DNA from 3 places in the Bacillus sp. ISL-75 genome. Region 1 is predicted to be linked to each of the others. Evidence: riboswitches for the same ligand, from Rfam matches in the RefSeq annotation. Region 1 holds a riboswitch; each other region holds the start of a gene.

Region 1 (2,270 bases):
GTTCCTTCCTTGGGAAGCCATGACATATTTCGTCATTTATGCTTGCACAGGTTGCATATTCATAACCCTTATAACCCTTTTGTTCTGGTGTCGCTCCATTTTTCTTAAGAAATTCTTCAACAAATGCATCGATTTCCCAAGTGGTTATACCTGGTTTGATTAATTTTCCGATTTCTTTATGACAAGCTGCAAGTATTTCTCCTGCCTTTTTCATTGCTTCAATTTCACGTTGTGATTTAAGGACAATCATTTTAGGAGGGTCCCCTTCCTTTTTGTTTATTTTTATGTATAATATCCAAAATTGTTATTCGTCTAAAAGCCATACCTTTTAGTGAATTACAATTGACCACTATTGGCAACACTATTAATATTAACCCTATCCTGTGATTTTTTCAAAAATACTTTATATGGTGAAACTTTTCTCAAAGTTCATATTATTGTCATATTCCTTTGTTCTTAATATGGTGCTTTTCTATTCTTTTTGATAAAATTAATGTAAGTGAATAAAAATTAGGTGTGTGAGAATTATGATCGGTGATCGCGTAAAAAAATTTCGCTTAGAAAAGAAAATGTCACTTTCCGAACTTGCTGCTCAAGCAGGCGTGGCAAAATCTTATTTAAGCAACCTTGAAAATAACAAACAAGAGAATCCTTCTATAAAGTTTCTTGAAAAAATTGCAGTTGTCTTAAATATACCTATTGATCATTTAATACATGAAGAAGTCAATAAAGCGGAATTAGACATTGATTGGATGAATCTTGTCAAAGATGCAATGAATTCTGGTGTTTCCAAAGAACAATTTCGTGATTTTCTTGAATTTAACAAGTGGCGTATTAATCAAAACGACGATAAATAATAACCTGCGAAAAGGTCTTTTTCAATTTGAAAAAAGAAAAGCATTCTACAAATACTCCCATTTGTAGAATGCTTTTTTTATTTATGTACACTGTCGTTCCGTGATTAACTCATAACCTCTTGTTGGCTAAGGAAGTCACGAACTGCTTTTATGGATAATCCCAAGTCTTTTGCTTCTAATATGAGTTCCATCCATTCTTGATCGATTACTTCTACTTCACTTTTTGTAATAACCATTTTTCTCACTCCTAAAATACATTGTGTATTCCAGGTAGCCCGGCCATCGTAACAAGTCATACTTGCCTTAGATCCTCGGCTTTGCGTCCCTGCTTTTCAACAGGTTTGCCTTTTTCTGATACTAATACAACTTAAGTATGACTGTTTTAGCTTATCGTTCTTATGTGATAGGTCGATTTACTTAATCCTCATTGATATTATATCTAGTGCTATTTTAGTAGGGTGTTGTAATTTGTCGCATTATTTTAATTTTCACACATTTTTTTCTAACAAATTATGCCAAATATCTACAAAAATATCCCAATTACAGCTTAACCCCTTTGATGTTCCATGTCTAAGTTCTAGAGCTTTAGACGAAATTCCTTGCCATTTCTTTATTTCCTTGTGGAAACTAAATTAATATTACAATTCATATGAATTGTAATATTTGTCTAAACTGTGACAATTAGCATATAATTAAACAACATAACAACAAACTTAATATTGTTAATATTCAAAATAATGGTGGTGAAGCATTGCGATGACCCTTATTCATGTATTAAACTTTTCCATTCCGATTGCGTTTATTGTGTTTGCTGGGTATGTATTAGACCGCATGTGTAAACCAGATCCCCCGAAAGATAAAGCTGGTGAAGAGTGAATCTATTTATAGATTCCACTTTCAGACAGCTTTTTTCTTTTTTAATAGTAATTATTTTCACTCCAATCAGGGAATGCTACTTTTGATGACGAAAGGAGTGTTGAATTTGGCACGTGGAGAACATTTTGAACATAAAAAGAAAAACCACCCTGGTAATTTTCCAAAAGACAGTTTAACTGAAAAACATGCGAAACAAGCAATTGGGGACGAAGAATTTTTAGTGGTAAGGGAAGCATTTAAAAATCGAGTAGAAGATGAGGAAGAATATCGAGGAGATACTGCTCGTTTACTAAATGACCAGACAGAATAAAAGGCGTGAGCACTTCACGCCTTTTTATATCCCTAGAATTGGCCTTTTTCCATACTTAAATTTCTAATAAAATGTGAAAATTCAATTGTTTTAAGCCAATTAGCTGCTTTTTCGATGTCCTTGGAAAACACCCTGTCTTGTTTAATCGAAGCTACCTGTTCGCGGCCCTTATCATAAAAAACCCTGGTATGAGATGCCATTTTTTCGATCCCGCGAATTTCAACCGC
Region 2 (2,270 bases), on a different contig from region 1:
AATTGCCCCGGCAATTTGCTCCCGAATTGCTTTAATCGGCAGATCGACTCCTGCTAAAAGAACCATTGTTTCCAACCGGGCAATCATATCCCTTGGACTATTGGAGTGCCCGGTTGCTAGTGAACCATCATGACCAGTGTTCATTGCCTGAAGGATATCAAGCGCTTCTCCCCCACGTACTTCCCCAATAATCACGCGGTCTGGTCTCATCCGAAGTGAGTTCCTAACAAGATCTCTAATGGAGATGGCTCCTTTACCTTCTATATTAGGAGGACGTGACTCTAGGGAAATCACATGCTCTTGTCCCAACTGAATCTCGGCTGCATCCTCAATTGTTACGATTCTTTCATCATCTGGGATAAAATTTGACAGTACATTGAGTGTGGTTGTTTTACCAGATCCCGTTCCTCCGCTGACAAACATATTTAACCGTGCTTTCACGCAGGCATCAAGAAAAATAGCCATTTCCTCTGTAACTGTTCCAAGGTTAATTAAATCTTCAATCTGATAGGGATCCTTTGAAAATTTCCTGATTGTTATTGTTGGTCCATTTAATGCCAATGGAGGAATGATCGCATAAACACGCGAGCCATCAGGAAGTCTGGCATCTACCATTGGAGAAGTTTTATCTATTCTTCTTCCAAGCGGGGCAACGATTTTGTCTATTACATTCATGACATGTTCATTGTCTCGAAATTGGACTGGCGTTAACACCAACTTCCCTTTTCGTTCACAGTATACTTGGTTAGGTCCGTTCACCATTACCTCTGAAACATCTTCATCTAAAAGTAGAGGATTAATTGGTCCAAAGCCAGTTAAGTCGTTTATTAGTTCATCAACTACTTTTTTTCGATCTATTTGCCCACGGAACTCTTCTTCTTCCTTTATTATTTCGACTGCCATTCCGTCTAACTTTGGAATGATTTCCTCAATTTCCTGCTCTTTTAACTCTTGTAAAATTTTCTTATGAAGAACATTCTTTAATTCCTGATGTTTGTTAGCTTTTTTCGCCATTTCATTTTCCTCGTCCATTAAAGGTATCTTCAACAATTTTCACCTCCGTGAAATAGAAATAGCCCCACCTTTACCAAAGGGGGGATAGAATTCATAGAACAACCATATATACATAGAAAACCTATGCAGACATAGAATATCTATTATGAAACACCCTGATCTTTCGGTAACTGGCTAGCTTAGTGCAAATGCACCTTAGCCCCTGTAGCTTTGCGTCACTGATTTTCATCAGCTTTGCCTTTATCGAGACTCAGTGTTTATTTTTCCGACTGATCTCTTAATCACATAATAGAACGTTCTACCCTTATCGGATATCCTACTATTTTATCATTTCTCATCGTAAATCATAGGTTAATTGAACTATTTTTTATCCATACCCCTAAGAACAAATAAATAAAAGTGTAAATAAACTTAAATGACCTCGGTTTCCAATATATTTGGGCGAATCAATCACATTCCCTGTGCCCATACATAGGATGTAGAAGATACTATGAAAAAAAGGGTGTTGAAAATGCCAGCGATTGTGGGAGTTGCACAGGTCATTACACTTGGCAGCAGTTCTGTTTTCCATATTGGAGATGTTTATAAAATAATGCCATTTTCTACAGCAAAAACCTTTTCCGGTGCTGGTTCCTTTAACACAGGGGAAAGCTTACGGCTCCAAAATAATGTTAGTTCCACGAATACCAATGATTCTGATGTTTACGATCAAGGAATTGCACTTAATGCTTAATGAATGGGTGATTTCAAATGAATTTCTATATCCAGCAGTCCATTCAGATTAATTTTATTAAAATTGGCGGGATTACCAATTCCTCCGTCCTACAAATAGGCAGTGCGGGGATTATCAAACCTACATCTCATTTATATAATACCGGTGGATTTACACAACCCGCACCAAAAACTTCAGGCTCTTTATTAGGGACACCAGCCGTACCATTACAAGCTGCTGTAAGAGAACAAGATAGGTAAGCTCCCTATCATATAGAAATCGATAAACTTATTGGCGAAATAATTGTGAGGTGATTACATGTATCAGGATTATTCCCAATATCTTCAATGGCTACAGATGTGTATTCAAGCACAGGAGCAGCGAATTCTAACTTTAGAGAACGCTCTCCAAAAAATGAAAGAAGATATCAAACAATTAAATGAAAAAAAAGCCATCCATGTTGATAAAATTGAATATAAATTTGATCAATTGAAAGTTGAGACTCTTGAAGGAACATTAAACATAGGTCTAAACCCATCCGAAT
Region 3 (2,270 bases), on a different contig from region 1:
ACGGTGGAAGATGGCTGGATTGCAGTATCTGATCTAAAACCTAAAAAAACTAATCGATTGAGGAGAGGATATTAACAAGGTTATCAACATTAATTACCTCTATATCCACACCATATAAGAAGATATCAACAGATTTCAACCATTTATACACAGATTATGTGGGTAACTTTTTCTTTCCCATAAAGAAATTACAAATCAGGGGATTTATCCACATATTCCACAGTATTATCCACAAAACCAACAGATTTACCCACAATCGATCTTTATCTATCCACATTTCATATGAATTTTATCCACATTTCTCATTACAAAAGGCCTAAGATCAACTCTAGGCCTTTTGTAATCACTTGCTTGAACTCTCATCGGGATTGGGATTTTCGTAACGTTCAACAATCTCCTTCAGTTCACCCGTGTCCCCTTTTGCATTTATAATCTCAAACAGTTCATTTAAACCTTCACTAATTTTCTCATCATCCTGCTTCATTCACTTTACCTCCTCATTTATTCATAGGATGACCCTTGAGAAATGAAACTATGTTATTTAACGATTGCTGCCCTTAATTTATTAATTCCAAACTCCAAATACCCCTTTAAACAGGTCAACATATACACCCAGCCTTCTTTATTATCAATCAACTGAGCGACTAACTCATCATCATCTTCGCTAAAACCTTCTTCGATCACTTCAATAATGGTACTTGATTGATCCAATTCTTCCAGAGAAATTGTTACACAATTCCCTTTTCCATCTGTCCCCCACCGGAACACGATTTTCTTATTTACCACGACTTCGATGACTTCAATATCGACTTGTGCATCGTATTCTTCATATCTTAATGTGACTGTTTGTCCCTGCTCCCATCTCGAACTTGATGAGAACCAGAAATTCTTGATTTTCGAAGGGTCTACGAAGGCTTCAAATACCTCATTAGCTGGTTTTATTATTTTAAATTTTGTCAGATTATACATTTCGAAATCATCCCTCTTTTACTATCGTTAATATATGTAATGGTTGTCCTATTATTTTATTTTATACCTTTTAGTCTATAAAAACATAAAAGCCTGTACCACACACAGATACAGGCTTTTTTTTAAATATGATTTCGCTTAGATTTTTAAACCAAACTCGACAACTTTACTATTATGATAGCTAGCTCTAATCATAAACTTGGCTCTTAATTCTTCATCCAGGCAATCTTGCTGTAAAAGCGCGTTGTGTCTGTGCTGGATTAAATGATAATAATATTTTCCCTTTAAGAACATTTTCAACACAAAAATCCTCCTCAATAGTCATTTACATAAATCGACGGAGTTATCGTGTTCGGTAACTGGCAAGCATCGTCGTTAAACCTTAGCCCCTTTAGTTTTGCGTCACCATTTTTCAATGGCTTTGCCGTTTCGTACGATTTATGTGTTATTAAAAATATATGCAACTGAATTATAAAATAAAAGTGTCTTTGTACCTACACTCACTTAATAGTTAACTTCCTTTTGTCGTTATAGCTGGGATGGCTGCCAATTGATTCTACCAAACATATCGATGAAACATCCTTAGATTCACAGACGTTTTGAAATCATATTGGACAGAATTTAGAATGACGTTTTAAAGTCTCTAATCCTGTCCATGATGTTTACTGTAGTGAATTTTAAAAAAAAGGAAGTTAACTATGTTAAAAATACGTTTCGTCTTTTTGACTCTTATGGTGTTTGCAATCTCTTTGACGGGCTGCACAGGAAAATTTCATTTTATGCAAGACGATGGAAAATTGGACAACAATTCCTCAACTGATGCAGTAGGTCAGCAAAAGGATGCTAACGTCCAAGTTGGTTCCTCCCCAAAGGTGATCCCTGTTCTTGTTAATAAGGACAATAAACTGCCCGATAATTATCAGCCAAGTGATTTAATTTACCCTGACATCCCATTTACGTTCGCACAGAAAGCAGAAAAACGGCAAATGAGGGCCGAGGCAGGTGCGGCGATCGAAAAATTATTCGCAGGCGCAAAACAACAGGGTGTGCATCTGTTAGGTGTTTCTGCCTACAGGTCCTATGCTTCTCAAACTGCATTATTTAATTACTATGTTAATCAAGATGGATACGAAGCGGCTAGAACTTATAGTGCGGTTCCAGGAACGAGCGAGCATGAAACTGGCCTGGCTATTGATGTGACCGGCGGAGATGGAACATGTGCGGCGGAGGACTGCTTTGAAGGAACAAAGGAGGCAAGCTGGCTCCAAGATCATGCAGCGGAGTACGGCTTCATCATCCGT

The links. A riboswitch is a leader RNA that binds a small molecule or an ion and turns the genes downstream of it on or off. The one in region 1 is predicted to bind cyclic di-GMP.
Region 2: it holds a riboswitch for cyclic di-GMP, as region 1 does, so the genes downstream of both, J7E63_RS20205 (TadA family conjugal transfer-associated ATPase) here and J7E63_RS11410 (anti-repressor SinI family protein) in region 1, are expected to answer to the same signal.
Region 3: it holds a riboswitch for cyclic di-GMP, as region 1 does, so the genes downstream of both, J7E63_RS04550 (SRPBCC family protein) here and J7E63_RS11410 (anti-repressor SinI family protein) in region 1, are expected to answer to the same signal.

What each region holds. Positions count from the first base shown of each region.
Region 1 is NZ_JAGGQX010000025.1:5,662-7,931, reverse strand. Features, by position in the region: gene map (type I methionyl aminopeptidase) at 1-250, opposite strand, end outside; gene J7E63_RS11415 (helix-turn-helix domain-containing protein) at 528-857, shown strand; gene J7E63_RS11410 (anti-repressor SinI family protein) at 962-1,093, opposite strand; cyclic di-GMP riboswitch class I at 1,124-1,213, opposite strand; gene J7E63_RS11405 (hypothetical protein) at 1,840-2,043, shown strand; gene hutH (histidine ammonia-lyase) at 2,076-2,270, opposite strand, start outside.
Region 2 is NZ_JAGGQX010000052.1:13,103-15,372, reverse strand. Features, by position in the region: gene J7E63_RS20205 (TadA family conjugal transfer-associated ATPase) at 1-1,047, opposite strand, end outside; cyclic di-GMP riboswitch class I at 1,177-1,263, opposite strand; gene J7E63_RS20200 (spore germination protein) at 1,526-1,747, shown strand; gene J7E63_RS20195 (spore germination protein GerPB) at 1,765-1,986, shown strand; gene gerPC (spore germination protein GerPC) at 2,045-2,270, shown strand, end outside.
Region 3 is NZ_JAGGQX010000010.1:107,765-110,034, reverse strand. Features, by position in the region: gene J7E63_RS04560 (glycosyltransferase family 2 protein) at 1-75, shown strand, start outside; gene J7E63_RS04555 (hypothetical protein) at 344-484, opposite strand; gene J7E63_RS04550 (SRPBCC family protein) at 538-969, opposite strand; cyclic di-GMP riboswitch class I at 1,321-1,405, opposite strand; gene J7E63_RS04545 (M15 family metallopeptidase) at 1,668-2,270, shown strand, end outside.